DNA from 3 places in the Lentzea sp. NPDC051208 genome. Region 3 is predicted to be linked to each of the others. Evidence: riboswitches for the same ligand, from Rfam matches in the RefSeq annotation. Region 3 holds a riboswitch; each other region holds the start of a gene.
The links. Region 3 has a riboswitch for glycine ahead of gcvT (glycine cleavage system aminomethyltransferase GcvT). Riboswitches for the same ligand answer to the same signal wherever they lie in the genome.

Region 1 (9,826 bases), on a different contig from region 3:
CGGCACGCCGAGCGCCGCCGCGTACACGCGCAGGTGGTTGCGCGCCGTCCTGTTCGGGTGGAACCCCTGCGCCTCCAGCACCGCCCCCACCACGCGGCCGGGCTGACCGAGCTGGTGGAACGGTCTTCCGTTGATCGTCGCCGTACCGCTCGTCGGCTTCACCAGTCCCAGCAGCATTCGCAGGGTCGTCGTCTTGCCCGCGCCGTTCGGGCCCAGGAAGCCCGTCACGCTGCCGGGTGACACGGTGAAGCTCAGGTTCTGCACCGCGGTCACCGAACCGAACTGCTTGGTCAGGTTCTGGACCGCGATGAGGCCGCTGCCGTCATGCATGCGGCCCATCCTGCCTGAAGCGTCAGTCCGGCAAGGCGTGCTTGGGACGAGACACGACGGGCGCGCGGTGCACCACCGGCGGTTCGGCCGCCATGGCCGGCAGCTCGGTGGTCATCTCGGCCGGCGTCTCCTCCGGCAGTTCGATAACACCTGATCGAGTGAACGGGTTGCGCAACGGGCGGCGCCGTTCGCGATGCGGCAGGCCCTCGCCGATCAGGTGTTGGTGCGCCATGTTCCAGATCTGGCACGGCCATCGGCGGCGGCGCAGCCAGCCGGGACAGGCCTTGCACCGGCCGTCCTCGTCGGGCTGGTGCACCGTCAGCAACAGCCGCCAGCCGTCCGCGAGGCGGTGGATCTCCGCGCGGGCCAACGGAACCAGCGCTTCGGCTTCTCCGTGCTCCGCGACTTTGTCCAGCAGTGACAGGCGTTGCAGCACCGCGTCGCGCAGGGTCTCGTCCATCACATCTTCGCCGTGGCCTGGTCGAGCAAGGATCCCAGCCGACGTGTCTGAGTGGCGGACATCACAGCGGTCTCGCCCGGCGGCGTGACCAGCAGGACTCGGTCGTTCTCCACCAGAACGGTCATCGATCTGTCGCGCCCGAACGGGTCGTGGCAGTGGATCCATCCCTGTGGTTCAGCCATGGAATCTCCCTTCGAGGGACACCCGACTCCGTCTTCATCGGCCGAACGCCCTGCTCGCCGCACCGCGATGTCGGGATTTCACTCGTTTGCTGGAAGGGCCGGACACCGGCGGTGGTCCACTCGGGGAAACTTTTGGGTCGCGTTTCGGCGGGGGTGCTGGGCGCGGTGTGCCAGAGCCCGCTATATTTGGTCACGGCGGCCCCGCTCCCAGTGACCCCCAGGCTGGTTGAGCGCGGCCGCCCTTTAATCTCCCAGGTCCTTCCTCGTTCTTTCCTTCCGCGCACGCTCTGCGCGAAATCCTCTTGCGCCCTCCGCTCTCGTACGCTGTAAGTTGCTCGTACACCGTAAGGGGGAGGAACGATGACTTCGACGACCGAGAAGGTCGTGGCGCACCCGCATCCGCAACGCTGGGCCGTGCTCGGCGTGCTGTGCCTGTCCGTGATGGTCGTGGTGCTGGACAACACCGTGCTGAACGTGGCCATCCCGTCGATCTCGACGGGCTTGGACGCCAGCACCGCGGACATCCAGTGGATGATCAACGCCTACTCGCTGGCACTGGCGGGCCTGCTGCTCACGACCGGCTCGCTCAGCGACAGGTTCGGCCGCAAGCGCGCACTGCTGGCCGGTCTGGTGCTGTTCGGCACGGGCAGCGCGGTCGCGGCGTACGCGACCTCGTCCGAGGCGCTGATCGCGGCCCGCGGCTTCATGGGCATCGGTGCCGCGGTGCTGATGCCGGGCACGCTGGCCGTGCTGATGCAGCTGTTCGACGACAAGGAACGCCCGAAGGCCATCGGCATCTGGGCCGCCGTCACGAGTCTCGGCTTCGCGGCGGGACCGGTGATCGGCGGTGCGCTGATCAAGCACTTCTGGTGGGGCTCGGTGTTCCTGATCAACGTGCCGGTGGCGATCCTCGCGATCGCGGCCGTCGCGATGCTGGTGCCGGAGTCCAAGGACCCGGCCGTGCGCAAGCCGGACGTGCTCGGCTCGGTGCTGTCGATCGTCGGCATGGTGTCGATCGTGTACGCGGTGATCGAGGTGCCGGAGCACGGGTTCGGCTCGGCGGAGTTCGGCGTGCCGGTGGCGATCGGCCTGGTGACGATGACCGGATTCGCGTTGTGGGAACGGCACACCAGCGATCCGATGCTCGATCTCGGGTTCTTCAAGAACCGCCGTTTCACCGGCGCGGTGGCGTCGGGCGTGCTGGCGGCGTTCGGCATGGCGGGCTCGCTCTTCCTGCTGACGCAACACCTCCAGGGCGTGCTCGGCTACAGCCCGCTGGAGGCCGGCGTGCGCGTGGCGCCGATGGCGATCGCGTTGCTCGTCACCAGCAACACGTTGGGACAGCTCGTGATGAAGCTCGGCGCGGGCCGGGCGATGCTGCTCGGCATGACGATCGTCGCGGGCGGCGTGGCACTGCTGTCCGTCGGCACCACCTACCCGCCGACGCTGGCCGGGCTGGTCCTCATCGGCGTGGGTGTCGGTGTGTCCCAGCCGGTCGCGGTCAACGCGCTGATGGGCTCGATCCCACCGGAACGCGCCGGAATCGCGTCCGGGCTGTCGGGCACGCTGACGGAACTGGGCTCGTCGTTCGGCATCGCGGTGCTGGGCGCACTGCTGTCGGCGCGGTTCGTGGCCTCGCTGCCGGAGGGCGTCTCAGGGCGCTCGCTGACGGAGGCGCTGCACAGCGGTGCGGACATCACGGTCGTGCGCGAGGCGTTCTCGAACGGCATGAGCGTCAGCCTGGTCATCGGCGCCGTCGCCGTGTTCCTGGGAGGTGTTGTGGCCAGCGTGTTGCTCAGGCGTGCTTAGGATCGCTTCGTGGAGAGCGTGTGGTTCAGCAAGCCCAGGCCCGGCAGCGGCCAGCCCCTCGGCCTGAGCCGGGAGGCGATCGTCCGCAAGGCGATGGAGATGCTGGACGCGCACGGTCTGCAGAAGCTCTCGATGCGCAAGCTCGCGGCCGAACTGGGCGCGGCGCCGATGTCGCTGTACTGGCACGTGCCGACGAAGGACGCGCTGATCGAGCTGTGCCTCGACGAGGTCTACGGCGAGTTCACCCTCCCCGACACCGAGACCGACTGGGAGACCGCGGTGCGCGGGATGATGCGCGAGTTGCGTCAGCTCGCGCTCAAGCACCCGTGGTGGATTCGCGGCATCGGGGAGTTCAACACCATCGGCCCGAACGCCGTGGCGTACGCGGACGCCATGTTCGGGCCGATGATGCGCGCCGGACTGTCGACCGTGGCCGCCGCCCAGTCGATCTCCACGGTGGGCAGCTTCGTCAACGGGTACGCGATCGCCGAGGTCAACTTCATCGGCCGCGGCGGGATGGACTCGCCGCCGCCGGACATGGACAAGATCGCCGACCTCTACCGGGACAAGCACCCCAGGTACGTCGCGATGCTGGACGAGAGCGAGTTGTGGTCGCTCGAGCGCCAGTTCGAGTTCGGGCTGGACTGCGTGATCGAGGGCGTCAAGGCGAAGCTGGAGGCGCTGCGGCCGTGAGCATCGGCGCCAGATGGGCGAAACCCCCGCAGCGATTCACGCGTGCGGGGGCCTCAATCATCCAGTTGGCTTTCAGACGACGGTGTCCAGCGGCGTGTGCACGAGGCCGGTCGCCTCGGCCACCGGGCCGTTGGTCAGCAGACCGGCGTGGACGTTCAGGCCCAGGGCGAGCGAACGGTCGTCCTTGAGCGCCTTCTCCCAGCCCTTGTCGGCCAGCGCGACGGCGTACGGCAGCGTCACGTTGGTCAGCGCGTAGGTCGAGGTGCGCGGGACGGCGCCCGGCATGTTCGCGACGCAGTAGAAGACCGAGTTGTGGACCTCGTAGGTCGGCTCGGCGTGCGTGGTGGCGCGGGAGTCCTCGAAGCAACCGCCCTGGTCGATGGCGATGTCGACGAGCACCGAACCCGGCTTCATCTCGGCGACCAGCGCGTTCGAGACGAGCTTCGGAGCCGCGGCACCGGGGACGAGCACGGCACCGATGACCAGGTCGGCCTCGCGGACGGCCTGCTCGATCGCGAACGAGTTCGAGGCGAGCGTGCGCAGACGGCCCTGGAACTGGGCGTCGACCTGGCGCAGGCGGTCGACGTTGGTGTCCAGGATCTGCACGTCGGCGCCCATGCCGACGGCGATGGTCGCGGCGTTGACGCCCGCCACACCGCCGCCGATGACGACCACGCGGGCCGGGGCGACACCGGGGACGCCGCCGGGCAGCACGCCGCGGCCGCCGGAGGGCTTCATCAGCGCGAACGCGCCGACCTGCGGGGCCAGCCGGCCCGCGACCTCGGACATCGGGGCGAGCAGCGGCAGCGCGCGGTTCGGCAGCTGCACGGTCTCGTAGGCGATGGCCGTGGTGCCGGACGCGAGCAGCGCCTCGGTCAGCGGCTTGTCGGCGGCGAGGTGCAGGTACGTGAAGAGGGTCTGGCCGGCGCGGAGACGGGGGTACTCCTCGGCGATCGGCTCCTTGACCTTGAGGACCAGGTCGCCCTCGGCCCAGACGTCGTCGGCGGTCGCGAGGACCTTGGCACCCGCGGCGAGGTACTCCTCGTCGGTGATCGCGGACCCGAGACCGGCGCCCTGCTCGACGTAGACGTCGTGCCCGCGGCTGGTCAGCTCGTGCGCACCGGCAGGGGTGAGAGCGACGCGGTACTCGTGGTTCTTGATCTCGCGAGGAACTGCGATCCGCACGATGACTCCTCCGTTCGGTGGCCGACATCTCACAATGTGAGGCAGGCACAAGGTCATGTCACTGTGCTGGTCGCACTATCTGGTACCCCGATGGTTGTTCATCTGGGACAAAGCGACCTGAGCCCGGTTCGCGTTCCGCTCGACCGGCCCGCGTTGACACTCGGCGGGGGGCGCACATAGCGTTCGCCCCGGACAACTGAACACCGGCCGCGGCGCGCCAGCGCCAGAACCCGCGTGGGAGAGACCTCGACGAACTGGTCGAGGCGCCGAAGGGGCAAGCTCCCGCACACTCTCAGGCAGCAAGACCACCCGGGGTAGGCAACTCTGCACGGCGGAGGGGGCGCAAGTTTCCTGACCCGTCACAGCCAGAGGAGTCGCGCCGTGGAGTTCCCCGAGAACCTGCTCTACACCGTCGAGCACGAGTGGGTCGACTGGACGCCGGGCACCCAGGACCCGCTGACCTGCGGAATCACCGAGTACGCGGCCGACGCGCTCGGCGACATCGTCTTCATCCAGCTGCCCGAGGTCGGTGCCAAGGTCGTCACCAACGAGGTCTGCGGCGAGCTGGAGTCCACCAAGTCCGTGAGCGACCTGTTCTCGCCCGTCACCGGTGAGGTGATCGAGGTCAACAGCGCCGTCGTGGACGACCCGGCCCTCGTGAACAGCGACCCGTACGGCGCCGGCTGGCTGTTCAAGGTTCGCGTCGACTCGGCCGAGAACCTGCTCACGGCGGCGAAGTACGCCGAACTCACCAAATCTGACTGACCGCCCCACCACCACGAAGGACTGATCAGTGGCGATCAGCGTTTTCGACCTTTTCTCCGTCGGCATCGGACCGTCCAGCTCCCACACGGTCGGACCGATGCGCGCGGCCGCGATGTTCGTCGAGAAGCTCGGCGCGCGTGCGTCCGAAGTGGACCGCGTGCACGTAGAGCTGTTCGGCTCGCTCGGCGCGACCGGCCACGGCCACGGCAGCCCCAAGGCCGTGTTCCTCGGCCTCGAAGGCAACCTCCCCGAAGAAGTCGATCCCACCGCCGCGGCCGCCCGCGTCGAGGAGATCATCTCCACCGGACGGCTGAAGCTCGGCGGCACGCACGAGATCGCCTTCGCGCACGACCGCGACCTCGTCATGCACCGCCGCAAGTCACTCCCGTTGCACCCCAACGGGATGAGCTTCGAGGCGTTCGCGGACGGCAAGTCGGTGGAGCACGCCGTCTACTACTCGATCGGCGGCGGTTTCGTCGTCGACGAGAACGCATCCGGCACCGACCGGATCAAGCCGGACTCCACGCCGTTGCCGCACCCGTTCCTGACCGGCGACCAGCTCCTCGCGCGCTGCCGCGAGACCGGCCTGTCGATCAGCGAGATCATGATGGCCAACGAGCAGTCGTGGCGCACGGAAGCCGAGATCCGCCAAGGGCTTCTGCACATCTGGCACGTCATGCAGGAGTGCGTCGAACGCGGCTGCAACGAGCACGGCATCCTGCCCGGCGGCCTGAAGGTCCGCCGCCGCGCCGCCGAGATGCGCAAACGCCTGGAGGGCGAACACTTCGTCACCGACCCGCTGCGGGTCATGGACTGGGTGACGCTCTTCGCCCTCGCGGTCAACGAGGAGAACGCGGCAGGCGGCCGTGTCGTCACCGCACCGACCAACGGCGCGGCCGGCATCGTCCCGGCGGTCCTGCACTACTACACGAGGTTCGTGCCGGGAGCGTCCGACGACGGCGTGGTCAGGTTCCTGCTCACCGCCGGCGCGATCGGCGTGCTGTTCAAGGAGAACGCGTCGATCTCCGGCGCCGAGGTCGGCTGCCAGGGAGAGGTCGGCTCGGCCTGCTCGATGGCCGCCGGCGGCCTAGCCGAGGTGCTCGGCGGCACCCCCGAACAGGTCGAGAACGCCGCCGAGATCGCCATGGAGCACAACCTCGGCCTGACGTGCGACCCGATCGGCGGGCTCGTGCAGATCCCGTGCATCGAACGCAACGCAGTCGCGTCCATCAAGGCCATCACGGCCGTGCGCATGGCTTTGCGGGGCGACGGCTCGCACTTCGTGTCGCTCGACAAGGTGATCAAGACCATGCGGGACACCGGCAAGGACATGTCGGTGAAGTACAAGGAGACAGCTCGCGGCGGACTCGCCGTGAACGTCATCGAGTGCTGATCTCCGTGAGCCTCGAGCCCTTCACGTCTCAGCGGGCGTCGTACGCGGCCTGCGCGGCCAGCACCTCGGGCATGCGGCCTTCGAGCAGCTCGATCAACGACAGCAACCGCTCGGCCGTGTCGCGGCCCAGCGGCGTGAGGCTGTAGTCGACGCGGGGCGGGTTCGTGTTCTGGGCTTCCCGGAGCACGAGCCCGTCGCGCTCCAGCGCCTGCAACGTCTGGGACAGCATCTTCTCGCTGACCCCGTCGACGCGGCGGCGCAGCTCGTTGAAGCGCAGCTGCCCGTCGGCGAGCGCGGTCAGCGTCAGGCTGCCCCACCTGCCGGTGATGTGCTCCAGCGTGGGACGCGACGGGCACGCTTTCGCGAACACGTTGTAGTCCATAGCGGCATCATACCTGGTCAGCGCGCTAACGGAAAGTAAGTGTGAGAGCTCTCCGCGTCAGGAGAGCTCTCACGCCTCAGAACGGCCAGGTGGCGTTCTGACCTGCTTCGAGCAAGGGGATCACCTTGAAAGTCGCGTCCGTCAGGCCGCCGAACTCGTGGCGGTTCGCCTTGCCGGTGGCGTACGCGGCGTTCTGGTAACCACCGAGGTTGAACCCGTAGATCGGCACGTGCGCCGGCACGACGTCCGAGACGCCCTGCCCGTGGTACCCGGACATCGTCTGCATGTCCGAGATGATGAACACGCGGTCGTGGCCCCGGTAGGAGCGCTTCAGCGATCCGGCGATGTCGGTGCCGTGCCCGACCTCGCCGATCCGCTTGAGGAACCGGTCGACCTCGCGGATGACCGAAGCGCCCCGCTTGACGTCGTGCCGGAACGTGCCGTTCGCGAACCCGACCACGTCGACCTGCTCGCCTTTCGCGCCCAGGGCGACGCCGAAGACCGCCGCGGCCTTCGCCGGGGTGACCTTCGAACGCGCCGAGATCGCACCGGTCGTCATCGACGCCGAGGTGTCGACGAGGATCAGCGAGCGGCCGGGCAGGGCGGGCAGGTTCGACAGCGACGCCTGCAGCGCCTGGTCCAGGGCGTGGCCCCAGCGCAGGCTCGGCGCCGCCTCGTAGGCGGACAGGAAGCGGAACGGGAACTGCCGCGAGCGCGCGACCTGGCCGGGGTCGGCCAGTCGAGCGGCGACAGCGGCCGCGGCCTCGTCGGTCATGCCGGCCTCGTCGAAGTTCCTTAGGTTCCTCAAGAGGGCCATGTAACCCATGGACGGCGCGAGCGCCTCCCACACTTCACGAGTCAGCGGTCCCTGCAGCCAGCCGGCCACGGACTCCCACGTCATCCCCGCCCTGCGCAGCACGTCGACCGCGTCGGGACGCTCGAACAGCGCGCGGCGCTGCTCGACCGGCCATGCCATCAGCTCCCGCCGTGCCGCGATCACGCGCAGTTCGGCGGGCACGTCGGCGTCGGCGGAACGGCGGCGGTCCAGCACGTGCTGGAAGAGCGCGCCCTGCCACGGCGCGGCAGGCGAGGGGTGCGCGAGGTTCAGCACGTCGGCCATGCGGAAGCCGCGGGCGTCGCTGTCCCACTTGAGGACCGCGCGCTCGTTGTAGAGGCGCCCGACGGCGTCGGCGATGCCGCGCTTGATCGGCTTCGGCACGCGCCGGCCGTTCTGGCTCGTCCAGTAGGCGAGGAGTTCGCCCGGCTCGTCGGCGCGCTGCAGCACGGAGGCCACGACGGCGCGATTGGTGACGCCGGCGTCGGACTCGGCCACGAGGCGCGCGAGCACGAACTCGGCCGCGCCGACGAGCGACGCCGTGCGCATGTTCGCCTCGCTGCGCAGCCACTGGAGCAGACGCGCGGTCCACTCGGGATCCGCCAGGGCGGCCTTGTGCACGAGCTGGGCGAAGCGGTTGTCGCGCTGCGAGCCGGACTCGTAGAAGGTGTCCTCGCCGCCCATGTTCGACACGGCGAGCAGGAACAGCTCGGACTTCGTGTCGCGGGCGTAGCCGTCGCCACCCTCGTGGGTGACGCCAGTCGGTACCGGCGCCGTCGTGACGGGGCTGGTGGCCGCCGGACGCGCGCGGAAGATGTTGAACTTCGCCATTGGCACTTCCCCCTCGGAGAAAACAAAGGGGAGCCCACAAACCCCACACGTGTCCGAGATCAAGGTCGCGGAAGGTACGTAGCTGCTCTGCCGTTTGAGCTACAGCCGGTTTCCCGTCTGGCGGGACTCGAACCCGCAACCCGCCCATTAACAGTGGAAGTAACCCTCTGCTTCGCACCGGACACGTGTGGAGTTGTGCGCTCCCGAGATCAAACTCGCCAACGGTGTGTTTGCGTTTTGAGACGAAGTAACCGTTGGCTTCGCACCGGGTGCGATTTCTATGCAACCACACCTGACCAGCGATTTAATTCTGACCGGTGTGGAGTTTTGGACGCCCGAGATCAAATCGCGGAGGGTGACGTGCTCACCGGGGTGAGCGGAGACCGGCCGGAACCGGCCTCAGGAGTCGAACCTGAGTAACCACCGAAGTAACCCTTCGCTGCGCACCGGGCGCACACTCATACAACCACACCGCGCAAAGGGTTTTCCTAAGGCGCCGCCTTCACGAGCCGGCGCAGCATGTAGAACAGGCCGACCGTCAACAGGAAACCGACGGCGCTGATCATCACGATCTGCTCGACGGTGTCCGCGTGCGATCCGGCGAACACGTAGGCGGCGCAAATCGGGATGGTGCCGACGAGGGTGAACGACATGAAGGTGCGGAATGACACCCGCGACACCCCGGCGGACACCGACACCGTCTCCGCCATCATCGGAATGCCGCGCGCCACCCCGAAGAACCAGGGCCCGAACTGACGGCCCCAGCGCCGCATCTCGGTCAGTTCCTCGATGGTGACCACCCGGCGCACCAGCCACGGCCCCGCGAACCGCCCCAGGGCGTACCCTGCGGCAGAGGAACCCAGGGATCCGATGACCGCGAGTGCCAGCCCCAGGGGCAGGCCGAGTGCCGTTCCGGCCAGCACGATGAGCGGCGTGGACGGCACGGGCAGCAGCACGTCCA
Region 2 (9,826 bases), on a different contig from region 3:
TCCTCGCTGCCGGACGAGCTCGTCGGTTACCGAGGACCCGCGGCATGTCAGATCGCGGGCATCACGTACCGGCAGCTCGACTACTGGGCAAGGACCGGTCTGGTCGCGCCGACGATAAGGATGGCGCACGGCTCCGGCAGCCAGCGGTTGTACTCCTTCAAGGACATCCTGGTGCTCAAGGTCGTGAAGCGACTGCTCGACACCGGTGTCTCCCTGCAGAACATCAGGGTCGCGGTCGACCACCTGCGCCGCCGCGGCGTGCAGGACCTGGCCAAGATCACGCTCTTCTCCGACGGCACCACCGTCTACGAGTGCACCTCGCCCGAAGAGGTCGTCGACCTGCTGCAAGGTGGCCAGGGCGTGTTCGGCATCGCGGTCAGCGGGGCGATGCGGGAGATCTCCGGCACGATCCACGAGTTCCCGTCCGAACGTGCGGACGGCGTCGAGATCGCCCCGATGACCGAGGACGAGCTGACCCGCCGGCGGCGTGAGCGCGCCACCGGCTGACCGGCCTGCTGATCGTGGCCGACTGGCACTGGTGGGTGGCCGGTCGGCAGAAGCGCCCGGATCCAGTTCGCCCCTAGCGTTTCCGGCATGACGATCACCCCTTCCTACCAGGTCGTGAAGGTGCTGGAAGCGGCGGCGCGGCGCGCGGTCCGGCTGGAGTTCGGCTTCCTCGGCACCGAGAACCTGCTGATCTCGCTGATCGACACCATCGGACCCGGCCGCAAGCTCGGCGCGAAGTCGCTGCGGGCCCAGGCGATGGCGCGAGGGCCCGAGCACTGGGCGGACGACGACGGCGGCGGCGTTCCCGAGGCTCATCCGGACGTCACGGCGTTGATGAACATCGCCTGCGACCGCCTCGTCCTGGAGACCGTGCTGCCCGTCAGCCGTGCGCTGGAGGAGTGTCTGCTCGCGGCGGTCGCCCGGGCCGGCGGCGGCGTGCTGACCACGACCCACCTCTCACTCGCGTTGCTGGAGCAGGGTTCCGGACGTGCCGCCGACCTGTTCGTGCTGCGCGGCGTGGACGTCGAGGCGACGGCCGCCGCGGTGCGCGCCGATGCCGCGCGGCGCTACGCGGAGATCGAGGAAGCGCCCGCCGTGCGGTTGCTGCGCAAGGCGGGAGCGTTGGAAGGGGACTCCGGCGGCGGGTACGTGCGCTGGCTGATGCGCTGGGTCGCGCGAGGCCAGGGGCTGGGCGGGCCGGTGCTGACCGTCGTGCGCAACGAGGCCGGGCGGCTGGCCGTGGCCGCGAGGCGGGAAGTGTCCTCTCGCGATCTGGTGGAGGCGGTGGTGTCCGTCGACCGCCAGCTGGAGGTGGCGGGCAAAAAGCTGAAGCCGGAGTTCGAGTCGGGCGGGGCGGCGGCGTTGCGCGAGGCGGGGATCGACCTGGCCGCTTTGCCCGTCAGCGGCGGCGAAGTGGAGCGGGCGATGGAACGGGCGAAGCTCGTCGCGGCCCGTCGCGGCGACGCCGTCGTGGGCACCGCGCATCTGCTCGTGGCGTTGCGCGACGACCCCGCGGACCCGGTCGCCGGGGCGCTCGCCGGTCTTCGGACTGAGATGTAGGTCGCGTCCCTAGGGACTACCTGAGCTGCCTGCGGGTATTCTTCTCGGGTAGTCGCTGAACTCTGGCGGGAGAGACCGGGCCCCGAGCCCGGCGCCGAAGGAGCAAGTCCCTCCCCGGGAACCTCTCAGGCATCCAGGACCGCCGAGCGAGACGCCTCTGGAAAGTGGATCACCAGGTGTTTTCTGGCGATCCCGCCGACGGTGAAAGCCCATCCTGACCGGTGGGTGAACCTCTCAGGCGCCCCTCGGGGTACGGACAGAGCGGGGAGGGCACCAGGACACGTGTGCCCGCAGCCCCGGAGGCGTTTGATGACGCAGGACTCTGTTAAGACCGACCCCCAGCAGGGGGCCCACCCCCTCCGGATTCCGCTCGCCGCTCTCGAGCACGGCACCCCGTTCGCCGACCGGCACGTGGGTCCGCGCCCCGCCGAACTCGCGCGCATCCTCGACGTCATCGGCGTCGGTTCGCTCGAGGAGCTGGCGCAGCACGCGGTGCCTTCGTCCATTCACGAGCGCGACCTCGTGCTGGACCTGCCCGCCCCGGCCACCGAGACCGAGGCGCTGGCCGAGCTCCGTGAGCTCGCCTCGCAGAACCGCCCGATGACGCAGATGATCGGCCTCGGCTACTACGACACCGTGACGCCGGGCGTGATCCTGCGCAACGTGCTCGAGTCGCCTGCCTGGTACACCGCGTACACGCCGTACCAGCCGGAGATCTCGCAGGGCCGCCTCGAAGCGCTGCTGAACTTCCAGACCATGGTCGGCGACCTGACGGGCCTGCCGGTCGCGAACGCGTCCATGCTGGACGAGTCGACCGCCGCCGCCGAGGCGATGACGCTGGTGCGCCGCGCCGGCAAGTCCAAGTCGAACAAGTTCGTCATCGACGCCGACACGCTGCCGCAGACGCTGGCCGTCATCGAGACGCGCGCCGAGCCGCTGGGTATCGAGATCGTCGTCGCGGACCTGTCGCAGGGCATCGAGGGCCTCGGCCTGGGCGGCGACTTCTTCGGCGTGCTGCTGTCGTACCCCGGTGCGTCCGGTGTGGTGCGCGACCAGGCCGCGTTGATCGAGGAGATCCACGCCGCCGGCGCCCAGGCCGTCGTCGTCGCCGACCTGCTGGCGCTGACGCTGCTGCGCGCGCCCGGTGAGATCGGCGCGGACGTCGTCATCGGCACCACGCAGCGCTTCGGCGTGCCGATCGGCTTCGGCGGCCCGCACGCCGGTTACATGGCCGTCCGGTCCGGTCTGGAGCGTCAGCTGCCCGGCCGTCTCGTCGGTGTCTCCGTCGACGCCGACGGCTCGCTGGCCTACCGCCTGGCCCTGCAGACGCGCGAGCAGCACATCCGCCGCGAGAAGGCCACGTCGAACATCTGCACCGCGCAGGTGCTCCTGGCCGTGATCGCGTCCATGTACGCCGTCTACCACGGTCCCGAGGGCCTGCGTTCGATCGCGACCCGCGTGCACCGCCTGGCCACCGTGCTCGCCACGGGCCTGTGCGAGGCCGGGATCGACGTCGTGCACGGCGAGTTCTTCGACACCGTCCAGGTGCGCGTCGAGGGCCGGGCCGCCGCTGTCGTCGAGAAGGCGCGCGAGGCCGGCATCAACCTCCGCAAGGTCGACGACGACGTCGTGGCAATCGCTTGCGACGAGAAGACGACCCGCGCGCACATCGTCGCGGTGTGGGAGGCCTTCGGTGTCACCGGGTCCGATGTGGACGCCATCGACGCCGACACCGCCGACGGCATCCCGGCCGACCTGCGCCGCACCTCGGACTACCTGACCCACCCGGTCTTCCACGCGCACCGCTCCGAGACCGCGCTGCTGCGCTACCTGCGCGCGTTGTCCGACAAGGACGTCGCCCTGGACCGCAGCATGATCCCGCTCGGCTCCTGCACGATGAAGCTGAACGCCACCGCGGAGATGGAGTCCATCACGTGGCCGGAGTTCTCGACGCTGCACCCGTTCGCGCCGGTCGAGGACGCCCAGGGCCTGCTGAAGATCGTGTCGGACCTGGAGGCCTGGCTCGCCGAGGTCACCGGCTACGACGCGGTGTCGCTGCAGCCCAACGCCGGTTCACAGGGTGAGTTCGCGGGCCTGCTGGCAATCCGCGCCTACCACCGCGCGAACGGCAACGCCGCCCGCGACGTCTGCCTGATCCCGTCGTCCGCCCACGGCACCAACGCCGCGTCCGCCGTCATGGCCGGCATGCGCGTCGTCGTCGTGAAGTGCGACGACAAGGGCAACATCGACATGGGCCACCTGCGCACCACGGTCACCGAGCACGCCGACGACCTCGCCGCGATCATGATCACCTACCCGTCGACCCACGGCGTGTACGAGGACACCGTCCGCGAGGTCTGCGGCCTGGTCCACGACGCGGGCGGCCAGGTGTACGTCGACGGCGCGAACCTCAACGCGCTGATCGGCCTGGCCCGCTACGGCAAGTTCGGCTCGGACGTCTCGCACCTGAACCTGCACAAGACGTTCTGCATCCCGCACGGCGGCGGCGGCCCCGGCGTCGGCCCGATCGGTGTGAAGTCCCACCTCGCCCCGTTCCTGCCGAACCACCCGCTGCAGCCGACGGCGGGACCGGCCACCGGTGTCGGCCCGATCTCGGGCGCCCCGTGGGGTTCCGCGTCGATCCTGCCGATCTCGTGGGCGTACGTGCGCATGATGGGCGGCGACGGCCTGCGCCGCGCCACCCTGACCGCCGTGGCGGCCGCGAACTACGTGGCGCGTCGTCTCGACGAGCACTACCCGGTCCTCTACACCGGTGAGGGCGGCTTCGTGGCCCACGAGTGCATCCTCGACCTGCGCCCGATCACCAAGGCCACCGGCGTGACGGTGGACGACGTCGCCAAGCGCCTCGCCGACTACGGCCTGCACGCCCCGACGATGTCGTTCCCGGTCGCCGGCACCCTGATGGTCGAGCCGACCGAGTCCGAGGACCTGGCCGAGATCGACAGGTTCATCGACGCCATGATCGCCATCAAGCGCGAGATCGACCGCGTCGGCGCCGGCGAGTGGCCCGTCGAGGACAACCCGCTGCGCAACGCCCCGCACACCGCGGCCTGCGTGACCGCCGGCGAGTGGAACCACCCGTACACCCGCGAAGAGGCCGTCTTCCCGGCGGGCCACAGCGCGACCCCGAAGATCTGGCCGCCCGTCCGCCGCATCGACGGCGCCAAGGGTGACCGCAACCTGGTCTGCTCCTGCCCGCCGCTCGAGGCCTACAGCAACTAGACCTGCAGTGGAACTGGGGCGCACTCGGGGGTGCGCCCCAGTTTCATGCTCCGACGGGGCAGGCGTCGTCGCCGCAGTTCTCGTCGGCGCCGATGCCCGGCTGGTTCAGGTCGTGCTCGAACGCGAAGTGGAAGCAGTCGGGGTGCATCCGCTCGAACAGCTCGAAGTCTTCCTTCTCCAGCTCCACCGTCTCGCCGCACCGCTGACACGTCTGTTCATCTGACACGGTCAGATCGTCTCACCCGCGCCGCGCGAACAGGATCGCCCCGTCCTCGCCGAGCAGCCACTGCGCCTCGACGGTGAACCCGGCCGCCCGCAGCCACTCCGCGACCCGCTCGGGCCGTCGCAGGTGGACGTGCACGCGCATCGGATGCCCGCCGTAGCCCTGGGTCTTGAGCCGTGTCTCGTCACCGACGTGGAAACCCAGCTGCAGCAACCCGTCAGGCCTCAGCGCTTCCCGGAAGTGCCCGAACACCGAGGGCACTTCGTCATCGGGTACGTGGATCAGCGACCACCAGGCGATGATCCCGCCGACCGCCTCGGGGAGCGGTTCGGTCATCGACCCGACCTCGAACCGCAGCCCGGGGTGGTTCCGCCGGGCCAGCGCGATCATCGCGGGGGAGAGGTCGATGCCGAACGCGTCCACGCCCAGTCCGTGCAGGAGCGCGGTGATGGTGCCCGGCCCGCAGCCGACGTCCGCGACGGGACCGCGCACCTCCTCGGCGAACAACCGCAGCGCCGCCCGCAGGTGCGGGAGGCCGTCCAGGAGGTCGCGCGTCTGGTCGGCGTAGCTGACCGCGACCGTGTCGTAGGAGTCACGCGTGTCCGCCAGCCAGTCGCTCACACCGGGGAACCTACTCCTCGAACGGCTCCGGCCGGTGCCGTCCGGACAACGCCAGCGCGGCGATCCACGTGTCCGGATCGCCGTCCCAGTCCAGTGCCTTGATCTGGTCGGCCGACCGCCGCCCGCCGATGGCCCGCATCAGCTCGAACGACGTGGTCCGCAACGTCCCGGCGGGCTCGCCGTGCCCGAGCACGCGGTCGCCGTGCTCCAGCGTGATCCGCAACGCCGGCACGTCGTTCTCCCGCATCCGCTGGTCGAGCTGCTGCAACGGCCGCACCAGCGCCGCCCGCACCTCGACGCCGTCCCGCCCGCCCGGCACCCCCAGCGCGGAGCGGAGGTCGTGCTCGTGCGCGATCACCTCCGACACGAGGACCGGCCCCATCGGCGTGTCGAACAACGGCTGGGCCAGCTCCAGGTTCGCGTCCCACTCGGCGAAGGCGTCGGCCAGCGAGTTGCCGCGGCGGTCGCGCACCTGCCGTTCGCCCCACTCGCCCGACTCGACACCGTCGAACCGGCGGTCCGCGAAGTCGCGCAGACCGCCGGCGAGGTGCGCCACCACGTCCTTGACCGACCAGCCGGGCGTCGCCGCCACGGGCGTCTGGGGATCGGCGCCGGACACCAGCGCGGTGATCCGTGCCTTGGCCGCGTCGTAGAGAGGGGCGTTGGTCATCGTCAGACCTCGTACTCCAGGGTGTAGGTGCCGCTGCCATCCTCCGCCCAGTCCACCGTCACCGCACCTCGCGCGTTCAGGTACTTCCCGGTGCCGTCGACGACCTCGATCGCGGCCTCCACAGAGGACCGGTACGCGCCGACGTGGCGCAGCACCAGCGTGCCCCCGTCCGCGGTGATCTCCTCGATCGCGGTCGTCCACGCCACCTCGTCGCCGTAGTACATGAGGTACCGGCAGCTCCCGACGCCGCTGACGTCGCCCGCGTAGGTGAACTGGACGTGCGCCTCGGTGAGCTTGCGTCCCTGGACCTCCTGGTAGGACCGGCCGTCCCAGGTCTTCTCGTCCCAGCTCTTCACTTCGATGGTTCCGGTTGCCTTCATGCGGATCACTCTGCTGGCAATTCCTGACAGATCGTGTCAGGTTCATCTTGTGAAATCCGGCAGGCTCCTCCAGGTCCTCCTGCTCCTGCAGTCCAGGGGCCGGATGACGGCCGACGAACTGGCGTCCGAACTGGAGGTCTCGCCACGCACGATCTACCGCGACGTCGAGGCCCTCTCCGCCTCCGGCATCCCCATCTACGCCGACCGCGGCCCGGCGGGCGGCTACCAGCTGGTCGACGGCTACCGCACCCGGCTGACCGGCCTGACGACCGACGAGGCGCAGTCGTTGTTCCTCGCGGGCCTTCCCGGACCCGCCGAGGCGCTGGGGCTGGGGGAGTTCGCAGCCGCGGCCCAGCTCAAGCTCCTCGCCGCCCTGCCGACGGAGCTGCGGTCCCGTGCCGAGCAGATCCGCCAGCGCTTCCACCTCGACACCCCGACGTGGTTCCGCGGCGACGAACCCACCGAGCACCTCGCCACGATCGCCGACGCCGTCTGGGAGCAGCGCAGGGTCCGCATGACCTACCTGCGCTGGGGCAACCAGACCGTCGAGCGCGAGGTCGACCCGTACGGGCTCGTGCTGAAGGCCGGCACCTGGTACTTCGTCGGCAGCGGCCGCACCTACCGCGTCTCGCGCGTGCTCGCGCTCCAGGTGACGGCGGAGTCGTTCGAACGGCCGGGCGACTTCGACCTCGCCCGGTTCTGGGCCGAGTGGTCGGAGCAGTTCGAGGCCCGCATGTACGGCGAGCGCGTCACGGTCCGCATGACGCGCTCCGGCCTGGACAAGACCCAGTACCTGCTCAGCGGCTATCAGGCCCGCGTCATCCGGGACGCCGCACCCGAACCGGGGCAGCAGTTCGGCTTTCCCACCGAGTCGCACCGGCACGCTGTCGCTGACCTGCTCAAATTCGGTGCGGACGTGGAAGTCCTGGCACCGGACGAGCTGAGACACGAACTCGTCAGGACGATCGAGGCGATGCAGGACGTCTACAACGATGCGAAGCTACGCGCATGGTTCCGCTGATTGCGTTGAACAACGGAGTACGGATCCCTCAACTCGGCTTCGGCGTCTACCAGGTGCCGGAGGACCAGGTGGCCGGTGCCGTCACGACGGCGATCGAGGCCGGCTACCGCAGCATCGACACCGCCGCGGCCTACGGCAACGAGTCCGGCGTCGGCGACGCGATCGCCGGCGTGCCCGGCTTGTTCATCACGACCAAGCTGTGGAACGCCGACCAAGGCCACGACGCCACGCTGCGCGCGTTCGACGAGAGCATGCGCCGCCTGCGCCTCGACGTGCTCGACCTCTACCTCATCCACTGGCCGACACCCCGGCGCGACCTCTACGCCGAGACGTGGCGCGCCATGGAGAAGCTCTACGCCGACGGCCGCGTGCGCGCGATCGGCGTCTCGAACTTCCACACGCCACACCTGCAGCGCCTGTTCGACGAGTTCCCGACCACCCCGGCGGTGAACCAGATCGAGCTGCATCCGTTCCTGCAGCAGGAAGAGATGCGCAAGGTGCACGTGACGCACCGCATCGTCACCGAGGCGTGGTCACCGCTGGCGCAGGGCGGCGCGTTGCTGCGAGAGCCCGACATCGCGGGTCTCGCCGAGAAGTACGGCAAGACCCCGGCCCAGATCGTGCTGCGCTGGCACGTCCAGATCGGCAACGTCGTGATCCCGAAGTCCGTCACGCCCTACCGGATCAAGGAGAACATCGACATCTTCGACTTCGAGCTGGCCCCCGACGACATGCTCGTGATCACCGAGCTCGACAACGGGACCCGCACCGGTCCGGACCCCGACCGCTTCAACGCCGCCTGAGCGACCGGTCGCGCTCGGTCAGGCCTTCGTCGACAGCACCTGACCGAGCGCCGCCTCCACGCCGTCCACGCTCTCCACCACCGACACCGACCCGCCGGTCGTCTGCGCGATGTCGGTCAGCGCCGCCTTGTCCACCTCGCCGCCGATGGCGATGAAGCTGACCGGCAGGTCCGTCCCGTGCAGCTGCGCCTTGAGCGCCGCCAGGTCGATCCCGCCGTCCGAGGTGCCGTCGGTGATCACCACGACCCGGTTGACCCGCCCGGCCACGAAGCCGTCGTGCGCCGTCTCGTAGCAGGCCGCCAGCGCGGTGTAGAGCTGCGAGCCGTCCGCCGTCTTGAGCGCGTCGATCGACCTGCGCAACGCGTCGCGCTTCTCGCTGACGGGACCGGTCGCGACGAGTTGCTTGTGCGGCTTCGACCCGTCGAGGTCGCGAGCGAACTCCCACAGCCCGAACGATCCCGACACCGACCTGTCGACCTGACCGCGCAGGGCCGCCTTCACCTTGTCCAGCCTGGGTTTCATCGACGTCGAGACGTCCGCCAGCACGGTGACGACCTGCCCGCCCCGGTCCGCCGACGCCCAGGCCGAGGAGATCTGCTGCGTGGTCGTCGCGTCGGCGGCGACCAGGTTCTCCGTGACGGGAGACCAGGACACGCCCGGCGAAGGCGACGGACGGTCCTGAGTGGACTCCACCCGCAGCCCGCCGCGCGCCAGGATCGCCTGCTGCGGGGCTTCGGTCATGAAGTCGCGGAACGCCTGCGCCGCACGCACCTCCGCCTCGCCGACCTCGCTGCCGCCCAGCGCGACGTACGGGAAGTCCGCCACCGGAGCCGGTCCGGCGGGCAGCACGCCCACCAGTGGCTTCGACGGGGCCTCCTTGCCCGTGTTGTGCTTGAACAGGTCCACTTCGGACACCGGTGTGGCCGAGAAGCCCGCCGCGTTGACCGTCGCGCTGTCACCCAGGCGCCGCAACGCGTCCCGCGTCGTCGGCGGAACCTCCGGCGGCACCGTGGCGGCGAGCCTGGACAGCGCGCCCTTCGCAGCGTCCGATCCGAGCGACTCGGCGGTGACCGGGCCCTTGCCGCCGGCCAGCGCCGCCTGGATCGCGAGCGCGGAGGAGGTGTTCGCGGACGGGTCGGGCATCGCGACGCTGAACCGGCCCCAGGGCTGGCCGAACTCGTCCCAGTCCGTCACCTCGGGCAGGTCCGACCAGCGGAAGTCCTTCAGCACCGGCGCGGCGGCCTCGGGAGCCGCGAGCAGCACCGGCGACGTGCCGACGGACTTCGGCGCCGAGCCGAC
Region 3 (9,826 bases):
GGGGCGGCGTTGCTGACGACGTTCCTGCACGGGATGCGGTCCGCGGGCATGTGGACGGGCGGGCGCGGCGAGAACATGCTCGACGGTGGAGTGCCGTTCTACGACGTGTACGAGGCCGCGGACGGGAAGTACGTGGCGATCGGCGCGCTGGAGGAGAAGTTCTACGCGGACCTCGTGCGCGTGCTGGGCCTGGAGGACGCACCCTCGCGCAACGATCCGGCGAACTGGCCCGAGCTGAGGGAGCGCATCGCGGCGGCGGTGAAGACCCGGCCGCGGGACGAATGGGCTGACCTCGCGCGGGACACGGACGCCTGCCTGGCGCCGGTGCTGACCCCCGCCGAGGCGGCACGGCACCCGTACAACGAGGCGCGCTCCACTTTCGTGGACGTGTCCGGTGCGCCGCACCCCGCGCCGGCGCCTCGCTTCGACCGCACTCCGGCCGCCGTTCCAACGGCTCCGGTTTCCGCCGGGGTGAACACCGGGGAAGTGCTTGCCGACATGGGTGTGGCGGACGAACGCATTATGGAACTGCGGCGGTCTGGAGTAATTGGATGAATGTTCGGGTGTGCATTAATAACGCCACGAGCGCGTGACGGTGCGTGATGGGGGACGTTCGGCATCCGGGTGAGGGCCGGTGCAACAGTCTCTCTTCCAAGCTGTGGGATGCGAGGGGCTCCGTGTTCACCTCGTGCCCAGGACATCGGCGCTGCTGACGCCTGTCTTTAGCCGCCATTCGGGTGACGTTGGCCGTCGTGCAGACGTGCGTCGCCGGTGGATCCTGTGACGAGTTTGGCGTGGTCGTTGTTCATCGCAAGGGTGAATGAGGGACCATGGCGGGTGACACGGGCGGTCCGCCGCTCGACCGGTGAACCACATGGACGGAGAGGTACCTGTGAACCTCAAGAAGGTGCTAGTGCTGGCGGGCGTCGCGCTGGTGCTGTTCCTCCTGATCACCCAGCCCGAGCAGTCCGCCTCGGCGGTGCAGCAGGTACTCGGCTGGCTGCGTCAGGGCGCGGAGTCGATCATCACCTTCGTCAGGAGCCTCTTCGGCACGGCCACCCCGATCAGCTAGTGACAGCGGGTGATCCTCGGCTGTCTGCGTTGAGCCGGACGGGTGGAATGAGGCCAATCACGCACTGGTAACGGGTGTTCTGGGGATTCAGGGTCTGGCGATTGTCAGACCTACCGAATACCTTCCGCTGCAATGGCCGATCCCCGACCGACGAGGAGGCACATATGGTCGAGGACTCCGGGGTCCACGAGCTGTTGCAGCAGTGGGCGGCTGAACGGTCTGATGACGCAGAGATGCAGGAGGTGAACCGGATCAAGAACGCATGGCTCGCGGAGGCTCCCCCCTCGGCGCCAGGCATCCCCGTGCAGCGGGGAGGCAGGAGCGGGTCGCGTGGCTTGGTCAAGGTCGACTCGGCGGATCCGGCCTACGTGGCCGCGATGCGCAAGCGGGCGCCGGAGGCACCCGAGGCACTGCTCGCCGCCGCGGCGAGCTACTGGCAGCTGGTGGGCGACGTCGCCGAGGCCGAGCAGTGGTGGGACGCGGGCATCAGCCCGTTGGACCAGCGCGCGCTCGACTACCGCGCGGCCGGCCTGTCTCCTGCCGACCTCGGTCGGCGCCTGGGACCGATGACGGTTCTCCAGCACCTCCGCCGCGGTTCTGCCGCAGCCTGGTGCGTCGCACGTCTGCAGAGGCAGCGCCGGGACGGCGTGGCATAGGGCTCCACAAGCGGGAGCCGCATGCTCGCGGAACGCGCTCGCCGAGCTTGTTCCGCGTGTCTTGTGGGGGCCGAGCCCCCACGCCCCAGCCGGGGGGCAAGCCCCCCGGACCCCCAACGGGTCGGCCTCCGCCCAGGAGGCCCCACCCAATCTCCAACTTGTAGTGTGGAGGTCGTGCGCGGCCTCCTTACTCCCCAGCGTGTGCTGATCGCGTTCGCCTGTCTGGCGGCGCTGGTCGCCTGTTGCGGGCTCGCGTGGTGGCAGTGGCAGCGCTTCGAGTCCGCCAGCGGCACGTTCCAGAACCTCGGTTACGTGCTCCAGTGGCCGCTCTTCGGCCTCTTCCCCCTCTTCATGGTGTGGCGTTTCCGCCGTTTGGCGCGCCAGAACCGTGACGCGGATCTCGCACCGGAGCCGGTTGCGCCCGCTCCCGCACCGGTGGCTACCGTTGACGCCGTCAAACCCGCGCCTGTCGAGCACTTCGACGACGAAGAAGACGCGGAGCTCGCGGCCTACAACCGCATGCTCGCGGACCTCAACGCGCGGGACGGTCGTTGAGCGAAGGCGGGCAGATGAAGGGTGCGTTGACCCGGTTCAGGGTCATGGCTTACGTGGTCGGAGTCTTCCTGTTGCTCCTGGTCGTGGCCATGGTGCTCAAGTACGCCGCGGACATGGACGGCGCGATGAAGGTCGTCGGCCCGATCCACGGCTTCCTCTACGCCATCTACCTGGTGATTTCGGTCGACCTGGCGCTGAAGCTGCGCTGGTCGATCAAGGGCACCGCGCTGGTGCTGCTCGCCGGCACGATCCCGTTCCTGTCCTTCTGGGCGGAGCGCAAGGTGGTCGAGAAGACTGCTCAGGGCGTCCCGCTGTGACGTTTGGCCTGCTAGCGTCTGGGGCTGACAACTGAACACGGCCGTCGATGTCGCGCGGAAGAGACCCCTCGAGATTTTGATCACCTCGGGCGGGCGCCGAAGGAGCAATCCCTCCCCGGAATCTCTCAGGCACAGGTACCGCGCGACGAAGGCAACTCTGGAAAGCAGGCTCATCAGCAGCCTCGCCCACGGTGCAAGCCGCGCTCCGCGCGGTGAAGCTCTCAGGCTCATGACAGAGGGGGAGGCTCGCTCTAGTGAGGAGTCTCCGATGGACCGTGTCATTCTTCTGATGCCTCAGCCGGCCGCGTCCGGCTCTTCGGCGCACCCTGGAGGACCGTTCTGATGTCCCGCCTCACGCCTCTGAACGCCGAGCACGAGCAGCTCGGCGCGATGTTCACCGACTTCGCGGGCTGGCGGATGCCGCTGCGCTACTCGTCCGAGCTGGCGGAGCACCACGCGGTGCGCACGACCGCGGGCCTGTTCGACCTCACGCACATGGGTGAGATCGTCCTGACCGGACCGCAGGCCGGTGAGGCCCTCGACTACGCGCTGGTCGGCCACATCTCGGCACTCGCCGTCGGCAAGGCGCGCTACACGATGATCACCCAGGCCGACGGCGGCGTGATCGACGACCTGATCGTGTACCGCCTGGGCGACGAGGAGTTCATGGTCGTCGCGAACGCCTCGAACGCTCTGGTCGTCGCCGAGGCCCTGGTCGAGCGCGCCGCCGGGTTCGACACCGTCGTCACGGACGCCTCGACGGACTACGCGCTGATCGCGATCCAGGGCCCGAAGTCGGTCGAGATCCTCTCCGGCCTGACCGAGACCGACCTGTCGGCGGTCAAGTACTACGCCTCGTACCCGTCCACCGTGGCCGGTGTCGACGCGCTGCTCGCCCGCACCGGGTACACCGGCGAGGAGGGCTTCGAGCTCTTCGTCGCGCCCGCCGACGCGCCCGCGGTCTGGGCCGCGTTGCTGTCCGCGGGCGAGGCGCACGAGCTCAAGCCGTGCGGTCTCGGCTGCCGCGACACGTTGCGTCTCGAAGCCGGGATGCCGTTGTACGGCAACGAACTCACGACGTCGCTGACGCCGTACAACGCGAACCTGGGCCGCGTGGTGAAGCTCGACAAGCCCGGCGACTTCGTGGGCCGCGAGGCGCTGACCAAGGTCGCCGAGTCTGGGGTGGACTCGGTCCTCGTCGGACTGAAGACGCCCGAGCGCCGCGCCCCGCGCCACGGCTACGCGGTGCTCGACGGCGACGAGGTCGTGGGCGAGGTGACGTCGGGCGCGCTGTCCCCGACCCTCGGCTACTCCGTCGCCATGGCCTACGTGTCGAAGGACAGTGCCGAGCCCGGCACCTCACTGCTGGTGGACGTCCGCGGCAAGAAGCAGCCGGTCGAGGTCGTCGCACTTCCGTTCTACAAGCGCGCCAAGTAGGGAGATCCTCCAGATGTCCGACCAGTTCAACGCCTCCCTCGCGGAGTACGACCCCGAGGTGGCCGAGGCCGTTGCGGCCGAGCTGGCACGCCAGCAGGGCACGCTCGAGATGATCGCCTCGGAGAACTTCACGCCCGTCTCGGTGCTGCAGGCCCAGGGCTCCGTCCTGACCAACAAGTACGCGGAGGGCTACCCCGGCCGCCGCTACTACGGCGGCTGCGAGCACGTGGACGTCGTCGAGCGCCTCGCCATCGAGCGCATCAAGTCGCTCTTCGGCGCCGGTTTCGCGAACGTCCAGCCGCACTCGGGCGCGCAGGCCAACGCGGCCGCGATGTTCGCTCTGCTCCAGCCCGGCGACACGATCCTGGGCCTGGACCTCGCGCACGGCGGCCACCTGACGCACGGCATGCGCATCAACTTCTCCGGCAAGCTCTACAACGTCGTGCCGTACCACGTCGCGGACTCCGACGGTCGCGTCGACATGGCCGAGGTCGAGCGCCTGGCGCAGGAGCACCGGCCGAAGCTGATCGTCGCCGGCTGGTCCGCCTACCCGCGCCAGCTGGACTTCGCCGAGTTCCGCCGCATCGCGGACTCGGTCGAGGCGTACCTGATGGTCGACATGGCGCACTTCGCCGGCCTCGTCGCCGCCGACCTGCACCCGTCGCCCGTGCCGCACGCGCACGTCACGACGACCACGACGCACAAGACCCTCGGCGGTCCCCGTGGCGGCGTGATCCTGTCGAACGACGCCGACATCGCCAAGAAGATCAACTCGGCGGTGTTCCCCGGCCAGCAGGGCGGCCCGCTGGAGCACGTGATCGCGGCCAAGGCGGTGGCGTTCAAGCACGCCGCCTCGCCGGAGTTCGCGGACCGCCAGCGCCGCACGCTCGAGGGCGCGCGGATCCTGGCCGAGCGCCTGTCGCAGGCGGACGTCGCGGCGGCCGGCGTGAAGGTGCTGACCGGGGGCACGGACGTGCACCTGGTCCTCGTCGACCTGGTGAACTCCGAACTGGACGGCAAGCAGGCCGAGGACGTGCTGCACCAGATCGGCATCACGGTCAACCGCAACGCCGTTCCGAACGACCCGCGCCCGCCGATGGTCACGTCCGGCCTGCGGATCGGTACGCCGGCGCTCGCGACCCGAGGGTTCGGCGAGGTGGACTTCACCGAGGTCGCCGACGTGATCGCGGAGGCCCTGAAGCCGGACGCGGCGATCGACGAGCTGCGTGCGCGCGTCGAGGTGCTGGCGGCGAAGCACCCGCTGTACTCCACGCTCTGACGCTGAACGACGAGGGGCGCCACCGAAAACCGGTGGCGCCCTTTGCGTTGGTGACCCGAGAGCGAAACGACGGGAACCCCGGCCCCTTCCCCAGGGCCGGGGTTTCACCGTGTCAGGGTGATGTGTGTTTCAGATGGACCGTCCTAAAGGGATGCTGTGGGGTTACGCAGCGGGGGCCGTGACACCAGGGGGCAGGCACTCCACGTTGCGCTTGCCGTCGGGCTGGATGACGAACCAGGTGCCACCAACGCCCTGGCCCTTCCACGCGCCCGGCTTCGGGTCCTGCGAGTAGGTGTAAAGGGCCCAGCCGTCGATGGCGACCTGCTTCTTGCCGTCAGCGCGCGTGATCAGCGAGACGAGCTTCGCGTCGACGCCTTCGACCTGCGGGATCGTGTCCGCGATCAGCGGCGGCCACGTCACGGCGCACTGGTTGTTGCAGTTCGACTTGCCTTCGGGCTTCGGGGTGTCCTTGTCGAAGCGGTAAAGGGTGCGGCCGTCGCCGTCCTGGACCACGAGGCCCATCTTGTCGACGGGCTTGCCGACCAGCTTCAACGTGCTGACCGGGGCTGCTGCCGGGGGTTGCGCCGCAGGGGGCTGCGCGGCCGGAACTTCCGGGGCCTGCTGCTGTACAGGGGCTTCGGGGGCCTGCGCGGGCTCCTGGAGTACCGGGGGCTGACCCACGTCGCCGTAGTCACCGAGGACGCCCAGGTCGGTTTCGGTTTGTGCCACCGGCTTGGAGTTCGTGCCACTGCCAGTGGCGCTCCAGACACCCAGACCCAGCACAACTGCCAGTCCCGCGGCGAGCCCGATGGCAATGCGGTTACGTCGGATCACACTCATGTCCTCCTCGTCCATCCGTTCGCTCTATCCAGGCCATACGGCCGGGGTTGCGTCTCGGTTCAGAAACGAACCGAACCTCGTCCCGTCTCGAACGTCTGGCGGAGCCAGGTCACACAGGAGGTGCAGGGTGGTCGTCGCAGGTCAGCTGGCAGGAATGGCCGAACGAGTGCTGGGTGCACCGTTGCCGATCGGATTTCGGGCCTGGGACGGAAGTGTGGCCGGACCGCAGGACGGCACGGTGCTCGTGATCCGCTCCCGCGACGCGTTGCGGCGGCTCGTCTGGAGTCCGAACGAACTGGGGCTCGCCCGCGCGTACGTGAGCGGGGAGCTCGACGTCGAGGGCGATCTCGCCACCGGTCTCTCGCAGATCTGGGGACTCGTGCGGCGGGGTGTCACCCGGCGGCCCCGGCTCTCGGAGGTCGCGAAGCTCGCGTGGCGGTTGAAGGTCCTGGGGCCCAACCCGGACGCGCCGAAGGAGGAAGCCCGGCTGAAAGGGGCGCTGCACACGAAGAGCCGCGACCGTGACGCCATTTCGCACCACTACGATCTGAGCAACGACTTCTACCGGCTCGTGCTCGACCCGAGCATGGCCTACTCGTGCGCGTACTTCACGTCCGACGACGAGCCGCTCGCGCAGGCGCAGCACAACAAGCTGGACCTCGTGTGCCGCAAGCTCGGCCTGGAGCCGGGCATGCGCCTGCTGGACGTCGGCTGCGGGTGGGGTTCGATGATCATCCACGCCGCCAAGCACTACGGCGTGCGCGCGACCGGGGTGACGATCTCCGCCCAGCAGCGCGCGCACATCCTCGGCCGGATCGAGGCCGAAGGACTGACCGGCCGGGTCGAGGTGCGGTTGCAGGACTACCGCGAGGTGCGCGACGAGCCGTTCGACGCGATCTCCACGATCGAGATGGGCGAGCACGTCGGCGAGAGCAACTACCCCGAGTACGCCTCGACGCTGCACCGGCTGCTCAAGCCGGAGGGCCGCCTGCTGCTGCAGCAGATGTCGCGCGGACGCAACGCACCGGGCGGTGGGGCGTTCATCGAGTCGTACGTCGCGCCGGACATGCACATGCGGCCGGTCAGTGCCACGACTGGTTTTCTCGAAGACGCCGGCCTGGAGATCCGTGACGTGCATGCGTTGCGCGAGCACTACGTGTGGACCGTACGGGCGTGGGGACAGACTCTCGAAGAGCGCTGGGACGAGGTCGTCGCCCTGGTCGGCGAGGGCCAGGCGCGCGTGTGGCGGCTGTACCTCGCGGGCGGCGCGCTGACGTTCGAGGAGGGCCGGATGGGGGTGGATCAGATCCTCGCGGTGCGCAGGAGCGAGAGCGGCCGCAGCGGCATGCCACGCGTGCGTCGTGAGCTGGTGGCCCGGTGAGCTTCCTGATCAGCTTCGTCGTGGTGCCGGCACTGCTCAGCGGCCTGTTCCTGTACGCGGACTCCCGCAAGCGCTACGACCTGGTCGACTCGGTGTGGGGCCCTGGCTTCGCCGTGATCGCGGTGATCACGTTGCTGTTCGCGGAAGGCGAACCCACTCGGCAGTGGGTGGTCACCGCTCTCACCGTGGTGTGGGGCGTACGCCTGGGCGTGCACATCCACTCGCGCAACCGCGGCAAGGACGAAGATCCGCGCTATCAGAACATCATGAGGCGAGCCAAGGGAAATCCACGCCTGCGGATGTACGGCGTCTACCTGCTTCAGGCCGTGCTGATGTGGATCGTGTCGCTGCCCGTCCAGGCCGCGCAGCACCTTTCGGCCCCGTTCGGAGTGCTAGATTGGCTGGGCACTGGCGTGTGGACGGTCGGCTTCGTCTTCGAGGCCGTGGGTGACTGGCAGCTCTCCCGGTTCCGGGCGGACCCGGCGAACAAGGGCGCCGTGATGGACCGCGGTTTGTGGCGCTACACAAGGCATCCGAACTACTTCGGTGACTCCGTCGTGTGGTGGGGCCTGTACCTGTTCGCGTTGCAGTCGTGGCTCACCGCGCTCACGATCATCGGTCCGGTGGTCATGACGTGGCTGCTCGCGAAGGGCAGCGGCAAACCGTTGCTGGAGAAGGACATCGTGTCGCGTCGTCCCGGCTATGCCGAGTACGTGCGGCGCACCAGCGGCTTCGTCCCGCTGCCTCCGAAGAGTCGCGTGGGGTAGCGGACGCGGTGGGGCGCGCGGCGGCGTGGCGCGGTTCGTCTCGGGACGGGTCGCGGGTCCGCGGTCGGCAGGTGTCGCGGGGTTTGGCGTTCGGCGGCGGGGATGCGCGCGGTGGTGTTCGAAGTTTCGGCTCGCCGCGGTGGCCTCGGCCGGAGTTCTGGCGTTCGTCGTGGCTGCCGGAGGCTCGTGTTCGCCGCAGCGGTCGGCGCTTCGGTGTCGACCGCGGAGCCGCGATGTCCAGCAATCCCTCCGTGGACGTGTCGGCGGTCTTCCACGCCTCCCACGGGCGGCCTGCCGCGGTGTCCTCCGGCGGCGTGTATGCGCCTCGCCGCAGCCTCGACAGGCAGCCTGGCCCGCGTCCACTCGGCGGCGTGCCGGGTGTCCTGCCGTGCCTCCCACGGACGGCTCGGCAGCGCCCGTCGTCAGAGGCAGTGCACGTCACAGCGCCCGTGCGCCGCGCGTGCGCGGGTTAATGTTGGAGCGTGGGCAACGACATCTCCTTCCCGCGCCAACAGGCGCGCACCCAGCGGTTCACCGTCGGCGCACCGAGGACCTTCGCGGTGTCGGCGGACGGCGCACGTGTCTTCTTCCTGCGCCCGGCCACGGCCACAAGCCGTGCGAACGGGCTCTGGGAGCTGAACACGACCACCGGCGTCGAACGGCTGCTCGTCGATCCGGCGACGCTGCTGTCCGATCCGGAGGACCTGCCGGCGGAGGAGAAGGCACGCCGCGAGCGCACGCGTGAGTCCGGTGCGGGCATCGTCGGTTACGCACTCTCCCGCGACGCTTCGGTGGCCTCGTTCGCGCTGTCCGGCCGCCTGTTCGTGGCCGACCTGGTGAGCGGTACCGCTCGTGAGCTGCCTACCCGGGGTGGCGTCGTCGACCCGCGCGTCGACCCGACCGGGCGGCGGGTGGCGTACGTCACGAACGGCACCCTGCGCGTGGTCGAGCTGGGCTCCGGTGAGGACTACGCCGTCGCCGAGCCGGACGGCGACGACGTGACGTTCGGTCTCGCCGAGTTCATCGCGGCCGAGGAGATGTCGCGCTACCGCGGCTACTGGTGGGAGCCGAACGGCAACCGCCTCATCGCCGCGCGCGTGAACAACGCTCCGGTGCAGCGCTGGTACATCGCAGACCCGGCGAACCCCGGCACCGCCGCCACCGAGATCGCCTACCCGGCGGCGGGTACGGCCAACGCCGCGGTGTCGCTGCACGTGGTGTCGCTCGACACCACCTTCGTCCCGGTGCTGCTGGAATTCGACTACCTCAACGACGTGCACTGGTCGTCCGGCGGCGCCCCGCTGATCACGACGCAGACCCGTGACCAGCGCACCCGCCGGATCTACACGTTGTCCCCCGAGACCGGCGCCGTCACCGAGCTCGCGGTCGAGACCGACCCGACGTGGCTCGAGGTCAGCGACGGCGCTCCGGCGTGGACTCCGGACGGCCGTCTCGTGCGGATCGTGGGGGAGGGCGACGAGTACGCGCTCCGGGTGGGCGACGAGGTCCTGACCTCGGGCCT

Region 1: it holds a riboswitch for glycine, as region 3 does, so the genes downstream of both, gcvH (glycine cleavage system protein GcvH) here and gcvT (glycine cleavage system aminomethyltransferase GcvT) in region 3, are expected to answer to the same signal.
Region 2: it holds a riboswitch for glycine, as region 3 does, so the genes downstream of both, gcvP (aminomethyl-transferring glycine dehydrogenase) here and gcvT (glycine cleavage system aminomethyltransferase GcvT) in region 3, are expected to answer to the same signal.

What each region holds. Positions count from the first base shown of each region.
Region 1 covers NZ_JBFBAW010000007.1:45,755-55,580, reverse strand. The annotation lists gene AB0M48_RS18105 (ABC transporter ATP-binding protein) at 1-330, opposite strand, end outside; gene AB0M48_RS18100 (hypothetical protein) at 353-790, opposite strand; gene AB0M48_RS18095 (hypothetical protein) at 790-972, opposite strand; gene AB0M48_RS18090 (MFS transporter) at 1,333-2,781, shown strand; gene AB0M48_RS18085 (TetR/AcrR family transcriptional regulator C-terminal domain-containing protein) at 2,791-3,474, shown strand; gene ald (alanine dehydrogenase) at 3,547-4,659, opposite strand; glycine riboswitch at 4,885-4,977, shown strand; gene gcvH (glycine cleavage system protein GcvH) at 5,041-5,424, shown strand; gene AB0M48_RS18070 (L-serine ammonia-lyase) at 5,453-6,817, shown strand; gene AB0M48_RS18065 (helix-turn-helix domain-containing protein) at 6,846-7,199, opposite strand; gene AB0M48_RS18060 (TROVE domain-containing protein) at 7,276-8,865, opposite strand; gene AB0M48_RS18055 (VTT domain-containing protein) at 9,354-9,826, opposite strand, start outside.
Region 2 covers NZ_JBFBAW010000002.1:527,193-537,018, reverse strand. The annotation lists gene AB0M48_RS06945 (MerR family transcriptional regulator) at 1-507, shown strand, start outside; gene AB0M48_RS06940 (Clp protease N-terminal domain-containing protein) at 595-1,566, shown strand; glycine riboswitch at 1,623-1,718, shown strand; glycine riboswitch at 1,722-1,828, shown strand; gene gcvP (aminomethyl-transferring glycine dehydrogenase) at 1,876-4,809, shown strand; gene AB0M48_RS06930 (hypothetical protein) at 4,853-5,035, opposite strand; gene AB0M48_RS06925 (class I SAM-dependent methyltransferase) at 5,048-5,653, opposite strand; gene AB0M48_RS06920 (maleylpyruvate isomerase family mycothiol-dependent enzyme) at 5,664-6,323, opposite strand; gene AB0M48_RS06915 (DUF3224 domain-containing protein) at 6,326-6,703, opposite strand; gene AB0M48_RS06910 (YafY family protein) at 6,753-7,724, shown strand; gene AB0M48_RS06905 (aldo/keto reductase) at 7,712-8,527, shown strand; gene AB0M48_RS06900 (substrate-binding domain-containing protein) at 8,546-9,826, opposite strand, start outside.
Region 3 covers NZ_JBFBAW010000011.1:113,096-122,921, forward strand. The annotation lists gene AB0M48_RS26285 (CaiB/BaiF CoA-transferase family protein) at 1-555, shown strand, start outside; gene AB0M48_RS26290 (hypothetical protein) at 875-1,072, shown strand; gene AB0M48_RS26295 (transcriptional regulator) at 1,237-1,728, shown strand; gene AB0M48_RS26300 (hypothetical protein) at 1,930-2,283, shown strand; gene AB0M48_RS26305 (DUF3817 domain-containing protein) at 2,298-2,600, shown strand; glycine riboswitch at 2,646-2,751, shown strand; glycine riboswitch at 2,752-2,846, shown strand; gene gcvT (glycine cleavage system aminomethyltransferase GcvT) at 2,943-4,037, shown strand; gene glyA (serine hydroxymethyltransferase) at 4,051-5,316, shown strand; gene AB0M48_RS26320 (hypothetical protein) at 5,479-6,150, opposite strand; gene AB0M48_RS26325 (cyclopropane-fatty-acyl-phospholipid synthase family protein) at 6,311-7,537, shown strand; gene AB0M48_RS26330 (DUF1295 domain-containing protein) at 7,534-8,304, shown strand; gene AB0M48_RS26335 (prolyl oligopeptidase family serine peptidase) at 8,787-9,826, shown strand, end outside.